4 regions of the Nonomuraea sp. H19 genome follow, and region 2 is predicted to be linked to each of the others. Evidence: riboswitches for the same ligand, from Rfam matches in the RefSeq annotation. Region 2 holds a riboswitch; each other region holds the start of a gene.

Region 1 (5,011 bases), on a different contig from region 2:
TCGCCGGCGTGATCGAGGAGCAGGTCACGTACGTCAACGCGCCGCTGCTGGCCAAGGACCGCGGCGTCACCGTCGAGCTGGTGACCAGCTCCGAGAGCCCCGACTGGCGCAACGTGATCACCGTGCGCGGCGTGCTCGCCGACGGCCGCCACGTCTCGGTCTCCGGTACGCTCTCCGGTCCTCGCCAGATCACCAAGATCGTCGAGGTCAACGGCTACGAGATGGAGATCGAGCCGACGGCCCACCTGGCGTTCTTCACCTACGCCGACCGGCCCGGCATCGTCGGCGTGGTCGGCCGCCTTCTCGGCGAGCACAGCGTCAACATCGCCTCGATGCAGGTGGCCCGCGACGTCAAGGGCGGCAAGGCGCTGATCGCGCTGACCGTAGACTCGGCGATCCCGGCCGACGTCATCGAGCAGATCATGGCCGAGATCGGCGCGGAGAGCGGCCGCTCGGTGGACCTGGAGGACTGACCTCTCTGGGCGTAGAGCCGTCATCCGGAGCATTCCGGGTGGCGGCTTTTCTTGTCTCACCATGCGAGATGCTAGGACATCCAACGAGATGCCTCGGGTACTGTAACTACAAATGCGCCAGGTGTTCGTACTCATTACCTGCCGCGGCGGGGCCTGTTAGGGCAGGTCGACGACTCGCCGCGGGGTGGTGGCGTGTGTCGGCCGGTAAGTCCCATCCGATCCGGACCGTGAGATCAGGCCTTTTGGTCGGATTCGCGACCGGGGTCCGATATCCCCTTGGAACGCGCCCGCGAAACGAGATGAGAACCATGTACGAGATGTATGCCTGGAACCGCGCCGAAGAGCACGAGGACGAGGCCGCCGAGGCCGTCCAGACCGCGCTGGACCGCAGGGACAACGGCGGCGCCCCTCAGAATTCGAGCCGGTAGAACACCGCCGCCCGCTTCATCCCTGGCAGCGCCTTGGCGATCCGGGCGGCGATCCGGTGCGATGGCGGCAGGCGGTCGAACCCGTCGATGTCGAACGCGCTCACCGCGTTCAGGCAGCGCAGCCTCGGATGGATCGCCACCAGCTCGTCCGGGCCGTCGACACCCCACACCAGCGTGGCGCCGGCCTTGCGCACCGGCCTGTTGAGCTTCTGCATCCGAAGCCCGAGCCTGCTCACCGCGTCGAAGACGAGCCGGCCGCCGGGGAAGCGGCCCACGATCGCCCGGAGGAGGGCCCGGCCCCCGTCAGGATCGAGATAGTAGAGCAGGCCCTCGGCGACGACCAGCACCGGATGGTCGGCCGGGACCTGCTCCAGCCAGGTCAGGTCGGTGACCGATGAGCCGATCGTGTGGTAGCCGGGCGCCTCGGGGAACAGCCGCTCCCGCAGCTCGATGATCTCGGGGTAGTCCACGTCGTACCAGCGGACGGTGGGTGGCGGGGCCAGCCGGTGGAAGCGGGTGTCGAGGCCGCAGCCCAGGTGGAGCACGGTGGCCTCGGTGTGCGCGGCCAGGAACTCGGCCGCCCACCGGTCGATGAAGCGAGCCCTCAGCGCGACCGAGACGGCGAGGGCGGCGTTCATGCCGGTCTTGGAGAAGTCGTGATCGATGCGGTCGATCACCTCGGCGGCCATGTCGTCGCCGAGGATCGGATGCCCGGACCTCGCGTCCAGCGCCCGCCCGTGCAGAGTGGCGAGGAGCGTGGCCTTCTCCTCGGTGAGATGCACCTTCTCGGGTGGCATACCACCACGCTACGTCCGCGAGCGGCCCCGCGACGCGGAGCCGCTCGCGTCGCGCCTCCTACAGGGTCGCCGACTTGAGCATGGCGGGCGCCGGGGTGCGGCGCTGCTCCTTGAGTTCGGACCAGAGCCGTACGCCCTTGGGGTCGGGACGGACGGCGCCCACGAAAGAGTTCCTGCGCCAGCTGGTCAGGCGCTCCTCCTTGACCACGTCACCTGTGCGTGGCGCGTGGACCATGTGGCCGGGCCGGGAGATCATGCCCACGTGCCCGAGGTTGTGGAAGAAGACCAGATCGCCGGGCTTGAGGTCAGCCCAGCCGATTTTCTTGTCGAACGCTCCGTACTGCTGGCGCGCGGTGCGTGGCAGTTGGATCCCTGCCCGCTCGTACGCCCTGAGCATGAGCCCGGAGCAGTCATACCCGCGATTGCCGGTGCCGCCCCACACGTACGGGGTGCCGCGCTTGTGCATGGCGTACTTGAGGGCGATCTTCCAAGCGGGCTTGGGCGCGGGTTGTTCCTGGATGGGCTTGGCGTGAGAGCCGGTCGGAGTGATGGGGTCGTCGGTGGTCGCGGCCTGGGCTGGGGTGGCCAGGATGAGCCCGGCGGCGCCCGCCGCCAGGGCTATGGCGATGCGAGACAGGGGGGTGTCCTTCCATGCGGCCGACCGGGTTAGCTGACGGGCTCGGGCTTGGAAGCAGCCCTACGGCACGGGTGCCGATTCGCCCCAGGGAAAAGTGGGTCCCCGGCTCCACACAACGGCTGCGTGGATTAGGCTCGACGGACTCTAACGAAACGGTCAAAGAGGTGCAATACAGACAAAAAGCCGACGTCCGAAAAGTGAGATGATGTGTTCGTCAGTCGAGACGAGCCGGTAAGGTACCGCCCATGGAGTCGCGTAACATCCGCTTGGCCGTCATCCCCGGAGATGGCATCGGCACCGAAGTCGTGGCCGAAGGACTGAAGATCCTGGAAGCCGTCGGCACGAAGATCGAGCCAACCCACTACGACCTGGGAGCAGCCCGCTACCACCGCACCGGCGAGACGCTGCCGGACTCGGTGCTCGAAGAGCTGCGCGGCTATGACGCGATCCTGCTCGGCGCCGTGGGCGACCCCAGTGTGCCGCCGGGCATCCTCGAGCGCGACCTGCTGCTCCGCCTCCGGTTCGAGTTCGACCACTACGTCAACCTGCGCCCGGTCAAGCTGTTCCCCGGCGTGGAGACCCCGCTGGCCGACACGCCCGCCGAGGACATCGACATGATCGTCGTCCGCGAGGGCACCGAGGGCCTCTACGCGGGCACCGGCGGCGCCATGCGGCGCGGCACGCCCCACGAGATCGCCACCCAGGAGTCGCTCAACACCGCCTACGGCGTCGAGCGCGTGGTGCGTTACGCGTTCGAGAAGGCCATGACCCGGCCGCGCAAGAAGCTCACGCTCGTCCACAAGACCAACGTCCTGACCTACGCCGGCGACCTGTGGCAGCGCACGGTCAACCGCCTGGCGGAGGAATACCCCGAGGTCACGACCGACTACTCCCACATCGACGCGGCCTCGATGTTCTTCGTGACGCAGCCGGAGCGGTTCGACGTGGTCGTCACCGACAACCTGTTCGGCGACATCATCACCGACCTCGGCGCGGCCATCGCCGGTGGCATCGGCCTGGCCGCCAGTGGCAACATCAACCCTGAGCGGACCGCGCCCAGCATGTTCGAGCCGGTGCACGGCAGCGCGCCCGACATCGCCGGACAGGGCAAGGCAGACCCCACCGCGACCATCCTGTCGGTGGCCATGCTCCTCGACCACCTGGGCCTGCACACCGAGGCGGCCAAGGTCGAGCAGGCCGTCGCCGACGACATCGTGGAGCGCCTGGCCGGCTGGGCCGGCCGCACCACCCACGAGATCGGCGACGACATCACCGCGCGAGTATCCGGCTAGGACCGCCTAGCCCCGAAACGCGCCTGGTGGTCCGAAGAGGACTGCCAGGCGCTTTTTCGCGTCTGAACGGCTGAATTACCCCATAGGCCGCTTGCCATCCCATATAGCGAGACAATAGGAAGTACGAGCTGCCCCCGAGCGGCTGCCGCGCAGTCGCACATCCAGCAGTTTTCGGTAGATTTCGCAGAAGTCGTAGAGAGAAGGACCGCCGTCATGACCATCGCTCAGAAGCTCAGCTTCGACGTGCAGCTATCCGACCACGCTCGCACCGCGGCCGAGCGCGAGCAGGTACTGGCGAACCCTGGTTTCGGGCAGACCTTCACCGATCACATGATCTCCATCGACTACACCGACGGCCGGGGCTGGCACGACGCCAGGCTCATGCCGTACGGCCCGCTCTCTCTCGACCCCGCCACCTCGGTCTTCCACTACGCCCAGGAGCTTTTCGAGGGCCTCAAGGCCTATCGCCAGCTCGCCGGCTCGATCGTGATGTTCCGCCCGTACTCGAACGCCACCCGCTTCAACCGCTCGGCCGCCCGCATGGCCATGCCGGAGCTGCCCGAGGAGACGTTCGTGGAGTCGCTGGAGCTGCTCGTCGAGACCGACAAGGAGTGGGTGCCCACCACCGAGGGGCACAGCCTCTACCTGCGCCCCTTCATGATCGCCACGCAGGCGGGGCTCGGCGTCAACTATCCGTCGAAGACGTACAAGTACATGGTCATCGCCTCGCCTGCGGCCTCGTACTTCACCGGTGGCATCAAGCCCGTGTCGGTCTGGCTGTCCACCGAGTACACCCGGGCCGCCCCCGGCGGCACCGGCTTCGCCAAGTGCGGCGGCAACTACGCCGCGGCGTTCGTCGCGCAGCGGCAGGCGGTCGAGCACGGCTGCGACCAGGTGGTGTGGCTGGACGCCCACGAGCACCGGTACGTCGAGGAGATGGGGGGCATGAACCTGTTCTTCGTCCTCGGCGGCAAGCTCATCACCCCCGCGCTGACCGGCACCCTGCTGCCCGGTATCACCAGGGACTCCATCCTGTCGCTGGCCGGCGACCTCGGCCTGGAGACCGAGGAGCGGCTGATCTCGGTCGAGGAGTGGCAGAACGGCTGCGCGTCGGGCGAGCTGACCGAGGTGTTCGCCTGCGGCACGGCGGCCGTGGTGACGCCGGTGGGCTCGGTGAAGGGTGCCGACCGCTCCTGGACCATCGCCGACGGCACCCCCGGCCCGGTGACGATGCGGGTGCGCGAGGAGCTGGTCGGCATCCAGTACGGCGCCCGCCCCGACTCCCACAACTGGATCCACAAGGTCGTCTAGGCGTACAGCAGTTTCCCGGTGTCGAGGGCGAACTCCCACGGGGCGGGCAGCACGAGCGGCTCGCCCGCGCCCA
Region 2 (5,011 bases):
CCTCCCACTTCTCCCGGACTCCCAGACGGTGTGCTGGAACGCGGCGCATCGTCGGCGCAGACTGGGGCGATGATCCCCAGCGACTGGTACAACATCGTTCCCGATCTGCCCGCGCCGCCGCCTCCGCCGTTGCATCCCGGCACGCGGCAGCCCATCGGGCCGGACGACCTGGCGCCGCTCTTCCCGATGGAACTGATCGGGCAGGAGGTGAGCGGCGAGCGGTTCATCCCGATCCCGCAGGAGGTGCTGGACGTCTACCGGCTCTGGCGGCCGACGCCGCTGATCCGGGCGCGCCGGCTGGAGAAGGCCCTCGACACGCCGGCCAGGATCTACTACAAGTACGAGGGCGTCTCGCCCGCCGGCTCGCACAAACCGAACACGGCCGTGCCGCAGGCCTACTACAACGCGCGCGAGGGCGTACGGCTGCTCACCACCGAGACCGGCGCCGGGCAGTGGGGCTCGGCTCTGGCATTCGCCTGTTCTCAGTTCGACATCGAATGCCGGATCTGGATGGTACGTGCCTCCTACGACCAGAAGCCGTACCGCCGCTCGCTCATGCAGGTGTACGGCGCCACCGTGCACGCGAGCCCGTCACCCGTGACGAGCTCGGGCGGGAAGGTGCTGGCCGAGCACCCTGACTCGCCGGGGAGCCTGGGCATCGCGATCAGCGAGGCCGTCGAGGTGGCCGCCGCGACGCCGGAGGCCCGCTACGCGCTCGGCTCGGTGCTCAACCACGTGCTCATGCACCAGACGGTGATCGGTGAGGAGGCGCTGGAACAGCTTCCCGAAATGCCGGACCTGGTCATCGGCTGCACCGGAGGCGGCTCGAACTTCGCCGGCCTGGCCTTCCCCTTCCTGCGCGAGAAGCTGGCCGGGCGGATCGGGACGGTGTTCCGCGCGGTCGAGCCTGCCGCCTGCCCGTCGTTCACCCGCGGCGCCTACGCCTACGACTTCGGCGACACGGCCGGCCTGACGCCACTGCTCAAGATGCACACGCTCGGGCACGCGTTCGTGCCGGACCCGATTCACGCCGGCGGGCTGCGCTATCACGGGATGTCGCCGCTGCTGTCGCACATGTACGAACTGGGCCTGTTCGAAGCGGTCACCCGCTCGCAGAACGAATGCTTCGCGGCCGGCGTCCGTTTCGCCAGAACCGAGGGCATCGTGCCCGCTCCCGAGCCCACGCACGCGCTGGCCGAGACCATCGCCGAGGCGCTGCGCTGCAAGGAGAGCGGCCGTGAAAAGGTCATCTTGACCGCGCTCTGCGGCCACGGGCACTTCGACCTCGGCGCCTACGACCGCTACCTGGCCGGGCAGTTGGAGGACTACACGCTTCCGCAGGACCGCATCGACCAGGCCCTGGCCGAGCTCCCCGGGTGAAAACGGGATGGCCGCCGGATGGAGGCGGCCACCCCGTCACTTCGCCGTGGGGCGCTTGCCGTGGTTAGCCTTCTTCTTCTTGCGTGCCCTGCCCTTGCGTGCGCGCTTGGCCATGAGTTCCCTCCCGATGATCGGTAGGCGTGCCTTCAAGGTCTCTCTCTTACGGCGATCGGGCAAGCGACACGCGCGAACTAACATTCCCCAACATATTCGTGTCATAATTTGGTGGAATCTGTTGGAAGGAGCGGGCGTGCTCGCACAGCAGCGTCAACAGGCGATTCTCGAGCGCGTGCGAAGCAACGGCGGCGTGCGGGTGGCCGACCTCGTACGCGAGCTCGGCGTTTCCGACATGACCATCCGCCGCGACCTGGAGGTGCTGGCCGAGCGCGGGCTGGTGGAGAAGGTGCACGGCGGTGCGACCGCCGTCGGCCCCGGCTCGACCGAGGAGCCCGGCTTCACCGCCAAATCCGCCCGCCAGCAGCAGGAGAAAGAGGCCATCGCGCGGCGCGCGGCCCAGCTCGTGCGGCCCGGCACCGCCGTGGCGCTGTCCGCGGGGACCACGACCTGGGCGCTGGCCCATCACCTGATCGGCGTGCCGGAGCTCACGGTGATCACCAACTCGATCCCCGTCGCCGACGTGTTCCACCGCAACCCGCGCGCCGACCGCACGGTCGTGCTGACCGGTGGCGTACGCACGCCCTCGGACGCACTGGTCGGCCCGGTGGCCGTGGCCGCGATCCGCCGTCTCCACGTCGACACGCTCTTCCTCGGCGTGCACGGGATGAGCGTGCGCGCCGGGTTCACCACGCCCAACCTGCTCGAGTCCGAGACCGACAGGGAATTGGTGGCGGCCGCGCACCGGCTGGTCGTCCCCGCAGACCACACCAAGTGGAACACCGTCGGCATCAGCACCATCGCCGAGCTGAGTGAGGCCGACGTGGTCATCAGCGACCCGGGGTTGCCCGAGGACGCACGCACCGAACTGGCCGAACGCGCCGGAGAATTGATCATCGCGGAGGGCACCCCTTGAAACGCACCATCACCCATCTGGCCGACGGCCGAGAGCTGATCTACTTCGACCTGCGGGACGACGCCGACCGGAGCGCGATCGACCGGCGGGAGCTGGACTCTCGGCCCGTGGCCTCCGAGATGCGTTACGACCCGCTGACGGAGGAGTGGATCGCGATCGCGGGTCACCGGCAGACGCGGACGTTCCAGCCGACCGGGACGGCGGCCGAGTGCCCGCTGTGCCCGTCGTCGGACACGCGGTCGTCGGAGATCCCGGCGTACGACTACGACGTGGTGGTGTTCGAGAACCGCTTCCCCTCTTTTTCTGGAAATTTTGGGACTTATCAGGATGTGGGCGGGCTGAGTGAGGTCCGTCCGGGGGTGGGGAGGTGCGAGGTGGTCTGCTTCACCTCCGAACACTCCTCCTCCTTCTCCCGGCTCTCCGACGCCCAGGTGGAACTGGTCATGGAGGCGTGGGCGGACCGTACGGCCGAGCTGTCCGGGATCGAGGGCGTGGAGCAGGTGTTCTGCTTCGAGAACCGGGGCTCGGAGATCGGCATCACGCTCGCTCACCCGCACGGCCAGATCTACGCCTACCCGTACATCACGCCCCGGACCCGGCTCCAGCTCGGCGCCGCGGCCCGCTACAAGGGTCCGGGCAACCTGTTCGCCGACGTGCTGGCGGCCGAACGCGCCGCCGGGACGCGGGTGGTGGCCGCCAACGAGCTGTGGACGGCGTTCGTGCCGGCCGCCGCACGCTGGCCGTTCGAGGTGCACATCTACCCGCATCGGCAGGTGGCCGACCTGGCGGCGCTGACGGAGGCGGAGCGGGCCGCGTTCGCGCCGCTCTACACCTCGGTGCTGCGGGCGTTCGACGGGCTGTTCGGGGTCGTGATGCCGTACATCTCGGCCTGGCACCAGGCGCCCGTGCGGCAGGACCGCGAGCTGGCGTACCTGCACCTGGAGCTGTTCAGCATCAGGCGCGCGCCCGGGAAGCTGAAGTATCTGGCCGGGTCCGAGTCGGCGATGGGCGCCTTCGTCAACGACGTGCTGCCGGAGGAGGCCGCACGCATGCTTCGATCACAAGTAGATCACTAATGGATTTCTAGTTAAGGTCGCATTACTCGTGATCTACCATTAATATCCCCTTATGCACCATCCGTAACGGCTGGCGCACGCCTAATCCCGGGCGCGGTGCCCGGGAGCCGGGGACCCATGCACTTGGGGTGAATCCACTTCGGTGGTAGGGAAGCAACTCCCATCCCGAACCCGTCAGCTAACCCGGTCGGCAGAGGGAGAGGAAACACCACGTGGCGGCTTCGTCCCCCGTGAGTCTTGCCATCGGTCTGATCGCCGCCGCCGCCGTCGCCTTCCTTCCGGCGACCACGGCGTCGGCGGCCCCCAAACCCACTGAATCCGAGCTCCGCACCCAGCTGAAGCAGCTCAACAGCAAGGTCGACAAGCTCATCGAGAAGTACAACCTCAAGCGGGTCGAACTGGCCAAGGCGCAGGAGGCCGCGAAGGCGGCGAAGGAGCGCCTGGCCACGGCGGAGCAGACGCTGGCGGCGACCGAGCAGCGCGTCGGCGAGATCGCCCGGCTGCGCTACCAGAACGGCGACCCCTCCGTGCCGAGCTTCATGCTCCCGGAGAACGGCGGCAGCGCGGCCGTACTCAACCAGGTGACGGCCGAGCAGCAGGCGCTCGTGAACGGCGTGGCCAAGGCGCGCGACGACAAGAAGAAGGCCGCCGACGAGGCCGTCGCGCTCGCCAACGAGATCCGCGGGGACGCGGCCGAGGTGGACAAGCAGCGCGACGAGGCCGAGGACGTCATCGACGACATCAAGAAGAAGCTCGAGGACCTCGTGCCGTTCGGCACGGGCCGCAAGAGCAACGGCAGCTGGGCCCCCGAACTGCCCTCGGGCGCGGACAACATCACCTCCCGTACGCGTCTCATGCGCGCGCAGGTCCAGAAGAACTTCGCGCTGCCGTACGCGGTGGGCTGCTTCCGCGCGGGCTCCGACGGCGAGCATCCGCTGGGCCGGGCCTGCGACTTCATGATGAGCACCGGCGGCTCGATGCCCACGGCCGCCAACAACGCCCTGGGCGACCGGATCGCGGATTGGGCCATCAAGAACAAGGACAAGATCGGCGTCAAGTACGTGATCTGGAAGCAGCGCATCAACATGGGCTCGGGCTGGCGGGCGATGTCGAACCGCGGCAGCGTCACCGAGAACCACTTCGACCACGTGCACATCTCGATGTACTGAGAATGGGACGAATAGCATCTGGTGAGCTATTCGCACACTTGAAGAAGACGACCCAGCTCGGCATCGACGCCCGTCCCGACCGCAGCAGCGCCCTGCTCGACCACGCTCGCCAGCTTCCGCCGCCCGTCATCGGCAAACTCCTCGGTCTTGCGCCAGGAACCGTCGAGCGGTGGGCGACGATCTCCGGCGGTCGATGGGTCCGCTACGGCGACGCGGCCGGCCGCACACCCGGCCGGATGTGACACGAGAGTCGACGAGGCGCGCTGATCGCGCGGCGGGCGACGCCTTCCAGCGCATGCGCTCCGTCCAACGGGCTCTTGACCTGCTGGGCAAGGTGCGCACTCGAAGACAAGCTC
Region 3 (5,011 bases), on a different contig from region 2:
GCGTGGCCCCGAAGCCCGACACGTACGCGTTGAGCGCCGTGGTCCGGCGCGAGGCGTCGGCGACCAGCACGTCCTCGACCGGCACGCCGTCGCGCTCGGCCATGGCCAGCAGGTTCGTGCGCAGCGGTCCCTGAGGCATCGACGTGAAGTCATTGAACAGCGGCTCGAACACCACCGGATACACGAACGACGTCACCACCGTCAGCGCGAACGCCCCCGCGGCGGCCGGAATCCACCAGCGCCTGACCTTGCGGGCCAGCGCCACGAGCGCCAGCAGCATCAGGCAGAGCAGGAACGTCTCCACGCCGATGTTCTTGAGCCGGTCGGCGGCCCAGCCCGCCCAGTCCTGGGTGGACAGGCCGTAGTCGCGCAGCAGCGTCTCGAACCAGATCCCGAGCGGCCACCTGATCACCTCACTGATCGCGGTGATGACCACGACGCCCAGGATCACCCGCACCCACCAGGGGCCGCGCAGCCGGCCCAGGACCTTGGCGCCGAACGGGGTGGCCACCAGCAATCCCGCGAAGATGATCGTGAGCGCGAGCGACAGGTAGCCCGGCAGGCTGGTGGCCGCGTCGAACGCCTTCGCGCGGGCGATCTCGGCCGCGCTGAAGTCACGGGCGGGATCGGGCGGCCCCGAGGCCAGCACCCGCCACGGCGTGCTGAACGCGGCCACGGCCACGATCACGACGCCCAGCAGCACCAGCGCCACCCCTGCGGGCCTCCGCGGCCGCCCGTCGCCGCCGTCCTCTCCGGCCATGCTCCCCCTATGCTCCCGGTCCACGGGATCCCCCGGATCCGGATCCCCCGTCGAGACTCCTCCCTGTGTCACATCCTCCGCCTCTCTTACGCGAGCCGATCCCGTACGTAGTCGCGCCACCGTTCCGTCAGCGTGGCCGTGGAGAGCCCGAGCGAGGCGAGCGCCCGGTCGACGCCGGCCGCCTGGGCATCACGGTAGAGCCTCACCAGCGTCTCCTCACCGAACCGGTCGGCGAGGAAGCGACACGCCAGCCACGCCTCCTGGTACGCCCGTGCGAGCCGTATGGGGTCGCGGCCGTCCGCGGCGAATGCGGCCGGTCCCGGCAATCCGGGCGGCAACCGCCCAGCCCGCACCTCGGCGGCCAGCTCAGCGGCGGCGATCCGCACGGGCAGCCCGGCGTCCCGATAGCCCACGTAGTCGGCGAACCCCTCATAAAGCCAGGGAGGCAGCCGATCGGTGCCCGCCACGACGTGGGTGAGCTCATGCGTGAGAACGACGTCCTTGCCGATGGCATTGAGCCTGGCGAAGACCTCGGGAACGACGATCACCCTGCCGCCGTCGGCCACCGCCGCCAGCCCGTCGAACCTTCCGGCCCCGGCCAGCCGAGCCGCCTCCGCCGCGGAGTCCGGGACGACGACCAGCGGCCGCACGCTCCGGCGGAGAACGTCCGAGACCCGCCGCCCGGCGGTGTCGGCCCGCCGCGCCAGCTCCTCGAGCTCACCGCGCGGCGCACGGTGACCGACGACGACGGAACGCGCCCCATGCGCCACGACCACACCGTCGCGCCACAGGCCACGCGCTTCAGGGGGGAGAACGGGGGGTTCGGGGGCGCTGCCGGGGACGAGGAGCAGGAGAACGGCCATCGCAGCTCGTCGGCTCACCCGCTCGGACACGCTGCCCGATCGTAGTCGGCCGCCGACCTGGATCGCGCACGAAGGCCAGGCGGCGGACCATGGCGATGGCCCGCTGTGCGCCGTTGCGGCGGCTCGCCACGTGCGGGTCAGCGGGCGTCTTCCTGGAGGCCGCCGGCCACGTGCGGCGGGTGGCGTGCCGTTGGCTTGCCGTACGAGAAGGGAGAACCCCAGCGCACGACGGCGAGGGAGGTGCGGGGAAAGACAGAGCCCCGCCCGAGATCGGGCGGGGCTGTGAATTAAATACCGGGGCGAACCGCGCCGACGAACGACGACTTGCGCCATCCGCTCAGCTTGACGATTTGCACCCGATAGCCTGTCCGCGGCGAGTGGATCATCTTGCCGTTGCCGACATACATGCCCACGTGGCCGAGCCCGCTGAAGAACAGCAGGTCGCCTGGCTGGAGGTTCTTCCAGGAGACCTTCCGCTTGATGCGGGCGAACTGGCTTGCCGCCACGCGCGGGAGCTTCACTCCGGCCTTTTTCCAGGCGTACTGGGTGAGACCGGAACAATCGAACGAGCCGGGGCCGTCGGCGCCGTAACGGTACGGGTCACCGATCTGCTTCTTGGCCACGGCGATGGCCTTGCTGGCCCTTTCCTTCTGCCGAGCGATCCTGGCCGCCGCCGCGGACTTGGCCGATTTGGCGGTGGTCGCCGCCTTGGCCGTGGTGGCGGTGGTGGCCGAATCGCTCGTCGCCGCCCGCGCCGTTGGGGCATGGAGGATCAGACCTCCGGCCGTCACGGTCATCGTGAGCGCTACTCCGCTCAGGGCAAGGCGGGACAGACGGGGGTTTTGCAGGGAGGTAGACAGGATTTCTCCTTGAGTCTTCCACGAACGCCTACCGGGTTAGCTGACGGATTCGGGCCTGGAAGTCGCCCTACGGCGCGTTACGCGCCGATTCACCCCTGATCCCTGGGGAAGGGATCCATGGTTCCCCGGCTCCGTGCCTCCTGGCTGCACGGACTCGGCAGATCGCCGCCTCATTGAGGTGTCTATATGGGGATGTCGGCGGCGACCGACGGATCTCTATCTGATTCACATCGGGTGACCGATGCCGGTTCGCGACGGCATGGGTTGTCGCCGCGAGGCCAGAAGCTACGCCGAGAGGTCAAGGTTCGGCAAAACGCCAGTCAGGTTGTAAAGATCAGATAACGGGGCCAGTAAGGAAGGAAATCCCTGCTGGAACACCAGGTTTCGTTATGCAAATGTGACCCTGGTCACAATTCCTGGCGCAGGGGTTTGTAAGGTCCCAGATTGTCGCTTTTGTCACACTTTTCGCGCCGCCACCCTGAGCCCCGGCTCCCCCCTTCCGCCGGGCTGGCGCGAGTGTGCAAAGAGGAGAAGATGAGCCGGCGTCGGCAATGCGTGGCCGTTGAAGACCGAAATCACCCATCCTTGGACCCGGAAACGGGCCAGGATGGCAAGAGACGCTACGGGCGGACGGCGCCGATGATGGTGCTGCCGTAGTCGGAAAGCTTGACGACCTTGATGACGCCGCCCGTCAGCGGCGGCTGCGCCAGGTGCGCGGCCACCGGCACCCTCCGTTATTCAGGCCCGGCCCAGCCTGCGCAGCAGCAGAGCGGACGGAACGGGTCTGGCTCCCATCCGCATGACGGACTCGGCCACCTCGCGGTCCGACGACACCACGGCGATGGCCCGGCCGGGCGGCTCAGCGCGTACGAGCTGGCGGATGAGGTCGTCGGCGATCTCCCCCGGCGCGCTGAACAGCACGCGCACCCCCCGCGGCGCCACCACCTGGACGGGGGCGTTGAGCTCGGCGCCGTCGAACACCACGGTCACCTCGACCCTGGTCTGCGCGACCAGCCCGCCGAGCCCGGTCATCAGCCGGTTGCGCTGGTCGGCGAGCGTGAGCGTGCCGTAACCGGTTTTCGTGACGTTGTAGCCGTCGATGATCAGGTGCACCTGCGGCACGGCCAGAATCTGGTCGAGGAGCTGCGGGTCGTCGTCGGCCAGTGCCCGCGCGGGCACTCCGCGCACGCCGGGACGCTCCCCGGTGATCGCCGCGACCGAGTCGGCGGGCCGGCTGATCGTCGTGGGCAGGGCGAGCTCCCTGCGCAGTCCCGCGGAGGCGTCCTGCAGCGCGTCGAGCAGCACCCTGATGCGGGCGTCCTCGATGCTCCGGCCCTCACGGGCGGCCCGGCGCGAGGCTTCGAGCTGCCTTTCCACGTCGGCCAGCCGCTCGCGCAGCCGCCGCAGCTCGGCCTCGCCGGCACTGCCCGCGGCCGAGGCGGCGGTTCTGGCCTCCTCGGCCGCGTGCTCCATCTCCTCGGCCCGCGCCAGCGCGGCCTTGGCGCGCTCGCGGGCGTCGTGCAGCTTACGTCGTAGATCGGAGTTTTCCGCGCGGGCGAGCTTGATCTGCTCGCGCAGCCGGTCGGCCTCCTCCTTGGCGGCGCTCTTCTGCGCGGTGAGCTGCTCGCGCAGCCGCGAGACCACCTCCTCGCGCTCCGACCCCTCGGCCGCCGCGGCCGACTGCTCCAGGTCGGTGCGGGCGGCCTCGATCATCTCCGCCCAGCCGGGCGGCCGGGTGAGGTACGCAGCCGCGGCCACCAGCACGGGGTCGGCGGCGGGCGGCACGTTGCCGTCGGCCAGCGAGGCTACGAGCTCGGGCCACCCGGCGGCCACCGACTCGGCGACCAGCTCGCGGAACTTCTTGTCGTTCTCCAGCTGCGCGGCGATGGGCGCACTGCCCAGTTTGGCGCGTTTGCGCGGGTCGAATTTCGCGATGCCACGCAACGGCTGCGGGATGGAGACAGCGGGCATCGACCCGAGAACCTGAGCCGCCAGGTCGACCACGTTGAGCCGCACCTGCTCGGGAAGCGGGCGAGACAGGCCTTCACCCGCTGAACTCATCCCACTTGTCCCTTCGTGACATGCCCTTTCAGACAAGGGTACGGCTGTTGCGTACCTGACCATAACGGTCGCCCATGTATGGACGAGCGCTTGGTTGGCGAGGTACGACTGTCCCGGGGGCAGCAGCTCACCGGGAGGCCCACCGTGTCCGAGCAGATGCGTACTTCCACCCGCGACCTGGAAGAACTCCGCGAGCAGGTGAGCGGATGGCTCCGCGGCAGGGTCGGCACGGACGCCGCGGTGTCCGAACTGTCCCGGCCGCTGAGCAACGGCATGTCGAGCGAGACCCTGTTCTTCACCGCCACCTGGGGTGGGGCGCGAACGCGCTGTGTAGCAAGACTGGCACCTGCGGAGGAAGCCGTTCCGGTATTCCCTTCGTATGATTTGCGGGCGCAGTTCGAAATAATGCGCCTGGCCAGGGAAAAAGCTGGGATTCCAGCGCCCAGGGCCCTCTGGTTCGAGCCGGA
Region 4 (5,011 bases), on a different contig from region 2:
CCGGGCTGCGACTGCTGGCCGTAACCCGGCTGGGACTGGGGCTGCTGCCCGTAGCCCTGCTGCTGGCCCTGACCATATTGCTGGCCGTAGCCCTGCTGACCATAGTCGGGCTGCGACTGGGGTTGCTGTCCTTGCTGGGGGTAGCCCTGCTGGCCGTACTGCTGTTGCTGACCATATTGGGGCTGCTGTCCGTACTGCGGCTGCTGGGCATAGCCCTGCTGGCCGTATTGGGGCTGCTGCCCGTAGGCATCGTCCGCCCGGTAGCCGACCACAGTTGCGTCCGGGTCGGGCTCGCCGTGGCGGCGGCCCGTGTTCTGCTGCCCGTAGTCCGGGGTGCCAGGCGCAGAAGTCTCGCCGGATTCGTCCTGTGGATACGGCGGCTGTCCGGTGCTCACCGTGTCACCTCGCTTCGCGTGCGCATGTGGCACGTGTCAGGACACATGCCTGTACCGCCCAACGTATCGACATAGGTATCAACAATCACCTTTCCATCTAGTCAAGGTCCGCGTCACCCGATGTCAGATGGAGCAGCATGCGGGTGTTGCCCAGGGTGTTCGGCTTCACGTGTTCCAGGTCGAGGAACTCCGCCACACCCTCGTCGTACGAGGCCAGCAGCTCGGCGTAGACCTCTGGCGAGACCGGCGTGCCCTGGATCGGGCGGAAGCCGTGCCGCGCGAAGAAGTCGACCTCAAAAGTCAGACAGAATACACGCCGCAGCCCCAGATCCGTCGCCTGCCGTATGAGCGCGGAGACGATCCGATGGCCGATGCCCATGCCCCGGCACTGCGGATCGACGGCGACCGTGCGGACCTCGGCGAGATCCTCCCACAGCACGTGCAGCGCGCCGCAGCCGACGACCTGCCCGTCCAGCTCGGCCACCCAGAACTCCTGTACGTCCTCGTACAGCGTCACCGTGGTCTTCTCCAGGAGCCGCGGTCCCGCGCCCGCGTAGGTGTCGACCAGGCGCCTGATCGTCCGCACGTCGGGCGTGCGGGCACGGCGGACCACCGCCGCGGTCTCGGGCGTCGTCGGTTGTTCGGCCACCTGCTCCATGGCTCTCCAGAGTACAGATGTCATTACGGCTCAGCCCTAAATCCCACGTCTGGCCCAAGACTGTGACATGTCGCGGCCAGACGACTACAGGCGCGACCTCCCACAAAACCAGGGATGAAGAGGACATAAGGTCTGTTCTGCACGAGCGTCCACGAGATCACCTTGTGACCCTTCGGTTGTGAAACCTCTACAGATCCAGCAGTTCTGGTTGAGCACGAACCCGGAGTGCATTAGTGTCCAGCGACGACGTTTCCCCGCGTGTCGCGGGGTGACACGCCCAATTCCCGCGAGGGAAGCCGGGGACCCGCCGGTGGCGACCTCCGCACGCCACCACTGGGGTGAATCCGAGTCTCTCGGTAGGGCTGCTCCGGCCCGAACCCGTCAGCTAACCCGGTCGGCGTCGATGAGAGGAGCTGGTTGGTGAAGCGCACGCTCAGCCGTGAGGGGAAGTCGGCGGGCAAGAACGCCCGCCCTCCGGAACGGGCTCGGCGCCGGCGCCTTCTCGGTGTGGCAGGCGTCATAGTCGCCGCACTCCTATTCGCCGTCCCCACCGGTCCGGCCTCCGCTGATCCGAAGCCCTCGCTCAAGGAGCTCTCCGACCAGGTCGAGAAGCTGCACGTGGAGATCGAGACACTGAGCGAGCAGTACAACGGCCAGCGGGAGAAGTACAAAGTCGCCAAGAAGGCCGCCGACGCCGCGCAGAAGACGCTGACGGGCAGCGAGGCCGACTTCGCAGCCAAGCGCGCCAAGGCCGTCCTGCTCGCCCAGAACGCCTACATAACGGGCGGCCTGAACAGGGCGATGGCGTTCACCTCGTCCCAGGACCCGGAGAAGTTCCTCGACATCGTGGCGACGACCTACGCGATGGAGCAGGAGCAGGGCGAGGAGGTCAACCAACTGGCCAAGGCCATGGACGCCGCCGACCGCGCCCGAGCCGACGCCAAGACGCGCATGGACGAGCTCCAGAAGATCGTCTCAGACCTCGAATCGAAGCGCGACAAGATCACCAAGCTGGTGAAGAACGTGGAGAGCGACCTGTTCAGGCGGGCTCTGGGCGAGGCCGGCCGCCCCGGCACCCGCGCCGTCCGGGTCAACCTGCCGATCCCGGGCAACGGCAAAGCGGCCCAGGCCGCGAGGTGGGCGCTCACGCAGCAGCTCAAGCCGTACGTCTGGGGCGCCGAGGGCCCCAACTCCTACGACTGCTCCGGCCTGGTGATGGCGGCCTTCCAGCGGGTGGGCATCTCGCTGCCGCACTACACCGGGAACCAGTGGACCGCGGGCCGGCACATCTCGAAATCCGAGCTGCGCCCAGGCGACCTGGTGTTCTTCTACAACGACCTGCACCACGTCGGCATCTATCTGGGCGGCGGCATGATGGTGCACGCCCCCCAGACGGGTGATGTCGTACGTGTCGCCTCGATCGAGCGCCGGCCCTTCGCCGGCGCGGTGCGCATCGCGGACTGAACGCCCCTAGATCAACTGTCGGCGGGCTGCCCAGGCCACGGCTTCGATCGCCGTGGCCACGCCGATGCGGTCACATATGCCCCGTAACCGTCGGCGTACGGTGCGTCCACTGATGTCCAAACGTCTGCCCACCCGATCGACCGTGACCCCCTTGGCCAGCTCCGCCAGCAACGCCAAATCCGCATGGCTAAGCTCAACCCCTTCGGTGAGCACACCCATCGGGAGCCCTCCCCCCCAACAGCAACTCGGACGGGCTAAAAGCCGCTCGTCTCGCAGACGGTAAACGCATCCTGGAAAGGTCGTCAAGCACGACAATCGCCACTCTTGACGGGCGCTATTGACATGATCGGATATATGTGACGCACTCGCGTTATGAAGGTCGGGCGATGTGTCGTCTCATTGACCCATCCGGCAGCGCCGGACCCGACGCCGATACGCCTCGCCGGTGTCTTGGATTTCGCTCCGTACGATGCCGATTTTCTCGCTGACCATATGCCTGCTATCGCGAAATGAGCACGTGTCGCGCGATCGTCCGTAACGCGTGGGGCGCTGCTCGCCCCCCACCGCCCATGAGCCCTGCGCGGCGACTCCGCTTCGGCCACGGAGCCCACCCGCCGCCAGGTCAGCGGGTCGATCCGGTCTTGCGGGCGGGGCCCGCCCGGCCACGCAGGGCCGCGGGCTCCGGCCGGCAAGGCGTTCACGCCGTGCATGCTCGAACACCTCCCCCGCGCCTCGATACGCTCACCGGCGCGCTGCCGGAGGAAACGAACCCGATTTCCGGCTTCGCTCATCCGTCAGCGGTCAGGGTCATTACCGAATGCCGAGAGCGTCGCCGGAGAGTCATCAATACTTCCGCGGCCGGAGCGAAATAGTCGACCGCGGCCTTGACCTGATGCTTACAGACGAGCACATATCGGAAACCGGGCAGGCCAGAAGGAGCCTCGCGACTCCGTCCGGTACGGCTCAAACGGTGGCGTCGTAACGCTCCCTGGCCGCCTCGACGTCCTCGATGTGCACCTCGGCCCAACTCTTGATCGCGGCCACCAGCGGCATCAGGCTCTCGCCCAGCGGGGTGAGCTCATAGTCCACCCGCACCGGCACCGCAGGCGTGAGCGTACGCGAGACCAGGCCGTCGCGTTCCAGCCCGCGCAGGGTCTGGGTGAGCATCTTCTGGCTGACGCCCGCGATGCGCCTGGCCAGGTCGCTGTAGCGGCACGGCCCCGCCTCCAGCGCGGTGAGCACCAGCGTGACCCATTTGTCGCTGAGGCGGTCGAGCAGCTTCCGGGAGGGGCACTCGGCGAAGTACGCGTCGAACGCCTCCTTGGCCTGCTCGCGCCGCTCCGCCGCCGTCTTGGTGGCCATGCGTCTCCTCCCGGTTGGTTACGCACTTCTGGGTGCCTACTTACCAGAAGAGAGTAACTCTTCCTAGGGTCGTCGGCATGACGAACATGCGTGCACTCATTGGCGGTTCCGGCGCTCCTCGACTGGTGGAGCTGCCGGTGCCGGAGGCAGGACCACAGCAGGTACGGATCAAGGTCGCGGCGGCTGCGGTGAACCCGTTCGACCTCGCCGTGGCGGCGGGGACGCTCGCCGACTACGGCGTGGCCCGGCCGCTGGACTCCTACGGGATCGGGTTCGACGTCGCGGGAACCGTGGACCAGGTGGGCGACGGAGCGGCCTTCCAAGTGGGAGAGGAGGTCGTCGGGCTCATGGCCCGCCTGGAGCTGCCGGTCAAGGCGCAGGCCGAGTACGCGGTGCTCGACGCCTCGGCAGTGGCGCGGGCGCCGCGTGGGTTCACGGCCGTCGAGGCGGCGACGATCCCGCTCAATTCGCTGACCGCCTGGCAGGCACTGGACCGGGCAGGAGTGGGGCCGGGCCGGACCCTGCTCGTGACGGGAGCGGCGGGTGCCGTCGGCGGCTACCTGGTCGAGCTGGCGACGCTGCGCGGGGCACGAGTGGTGGCGGCAGCGGGCGCCGAGGACGAGGAACTGGTGCGAGGTCTGGGGGCGGAGTGGTTCGTGCCCCGGGGCGACGACCTCGCTTCCGCCGTACGAGCCCGGGTGCCCGGCGGTGTGGACGCCGTCGTGGACGCGGCGGTGCTGGGGCTGGCTGCGCTCGACGCGGTCCGGGACGGCGGGGCGTTCGTGGCGCTCTCGGCCGGGGTGGCGCCTGTCGGGCTGCGGGGCATCGACGTCGCCACGGTCTTCTTCCGCGCCGACGCCGCCCAGCTCGGTGAGGTGGTGCGGCTGGTGGAGGCCGGCCGGGTGACGTTGCGGGTGGCGGGCACGTACCCGTTGGAGAAGGTGGCCGACGCGCATGCCCGGCTGGTGGCGGGGGGCGTCCGCGGCCGCCTCGTCCTGGTCCCCTGAGCCCGCGGCCGACCCGGCCCGCTCGCCCGGCGCGGGCGGCGGGCCGGCCGGTGGCCTCAATGGGTGGGCTTGACCAGGGGGAACAGGATCGTTTCGCGGATGTTCTTGCCGGTGAAGGCCATGAT

What was found. A riboswitch is a leader RNA that binds a small molecule or an ion and turns the genes downstream of it on or off. The one in region 2 is predicted to bind cyclic di-AMP.
Region 1: it holds a riboswitch for cyclic di-AMP, as region 2 does, so the genes downstream of both, ACTMTI_RS12980 (C40 family peptidase) here and ACTMTI_RS45045 (coiled-coil domain-containing protein) in region 2, are expected to answer to the same signal.
Region 3: it holds a riboswitch for cyclic di-AMP, as region 2 does, so the genes downstream of both, ACTMTI_RS15835 (C40 family peptidase) here and ACTMTI_RS45045 (coiled-coil domain-containing protein) in region 2, are expected to answer to the same signal.
Region 4: it holds a riboswitch for cyclic di-AMP, as region 2 does, so the genes downstream of both, ACTMTI_RS33260 (C40 family peptidase) here and ACTMTI_RS45045 (coiled-coil domain-containing protein) in region 2, are expected to answer to the same signal.

The regions. Positions count from the first base shown of each region.
Region 1 is NZ_JBQHCV010000005.1:254,704-259,714, reverse strand. Features, by position in the region: gene serA (phosphoglycerate dehydrogenase) at 1-473, shown strand, start outside; gene ACTMTI_RS12985 (class I SAM-dependent methyltransferase) at 883-1,698, opposite strand; gene ACTMTI_RS12980 (C40 family peptidase) at 1,757-2,164, opposite strand; cyclic di-AMP (ydaO/yuaA leader) riboswitch at 2,340-2,480, opposite strand; gene ACTMTI_RS12975 (3-isopropylmalate dehydrogenase) at 2,581-3,627, shown strand; gene ACTMTI_RS12970 (branched-chain amino acid aminotransferase) at 3,841-4,938, shown strand; gene ACTMTI_RS12965 (Uma2 family endonuclease) at 4,935-5,011, opposite strand, start outside.
Region 2 is NZ_JBQHCV010000029.1:16,052-21,062, reverse strand. Features, by position in the region: gene ACTMTI_RS45070 (HAD-IA family hydrolase) at 1-49, opposite strand, end outside; gene ACTMTI_RS45065 (TrpB-like pyridoxal phosphate-dependent enzyme) at 70-1,380, shown strand; gene ACTMTI_RS45060 (50S ribosomal protein bL37) at 1,417-1,494, opposite strand; gene ACTMTI_RS45055 (DeoR/GlpR family DNA-binding transcription regulator) at 1,631-2,410, shown strand; gene galT (galactose-1-phosphate uridylyltransferase) at 2,407-3,486, shown strand; cyclic di-AMP (ydaO/yuaA leader) riboswitch at 3,555-3,693, shown strand; gene ACTMTI_RS45045 (coiled-coil domain-containing protein) at 3,699-4,655, shown strand; gene ACTMTI_RS45040 (hypothetical protein) at 4,694-4,897, shown strand.
Region 3 is NZ_JBQHCV010000006.1:368,242-373,252, forward strand. Features, by position in the region: gene ACTMTI_RS15825 (M48 family metallopeptidase) at 1-760, opposite strand, end outside; gene ACTMTI_RS15830 (hypothetical protein) at 847-1,623, opposite strand; gene ACTMTI_RS15835 (C40 family peptidase) at 1,911-2,420, opposite strand; cyclic di-AMP (ydaO/yuaA leader) riboswitch at 2,494-2,653, opposite strand; gene ACTMTI_RS15840 (NYN domain-containing protein) at 3,222-4,544, opposite strand; gene ACTMTI_RS15845 (phosphotransferase family protein) at 4,689-5,011, shown strand, end outside.
Region 4 is NZ_JBQHCV010000017.1:90,047-95,057, reverse strand. Features, by position in the region: gene ACTMTI_RS33270 (hypothetical protein) at 1-470, shown strand, start outside; gene ACTMTI_RS33265 (amino-acid N-acetyltransferase) at 493-1,053, opposite strand; cyclic di-AMP (ydaO/yuaA leader) riboswitch at 1,318-1,468, shown strand; gene ACTMTI_RS33260 (C40 family peptidase) at 1,474-2,517, shown strand; gene ACTMTI_RS33255 (LuxR C-terminal-related transcriptional regulator) at 2,524-2,736, opposite strand; gene ACTMTI_RS33250 (winged helix-turn-helix transcriptional regulator) at 3,481-3,879, opposite strand; gene ACTMTI_RS33245 (NADP-dependent oxidoreductase) at 3,957-4,886, shown strand; gene lysX (bifunctional lysylphosphatidylglycerol synthetase/lysine--tRNA ligase LysX) at 4,943-5,011, opposite strand, start outside.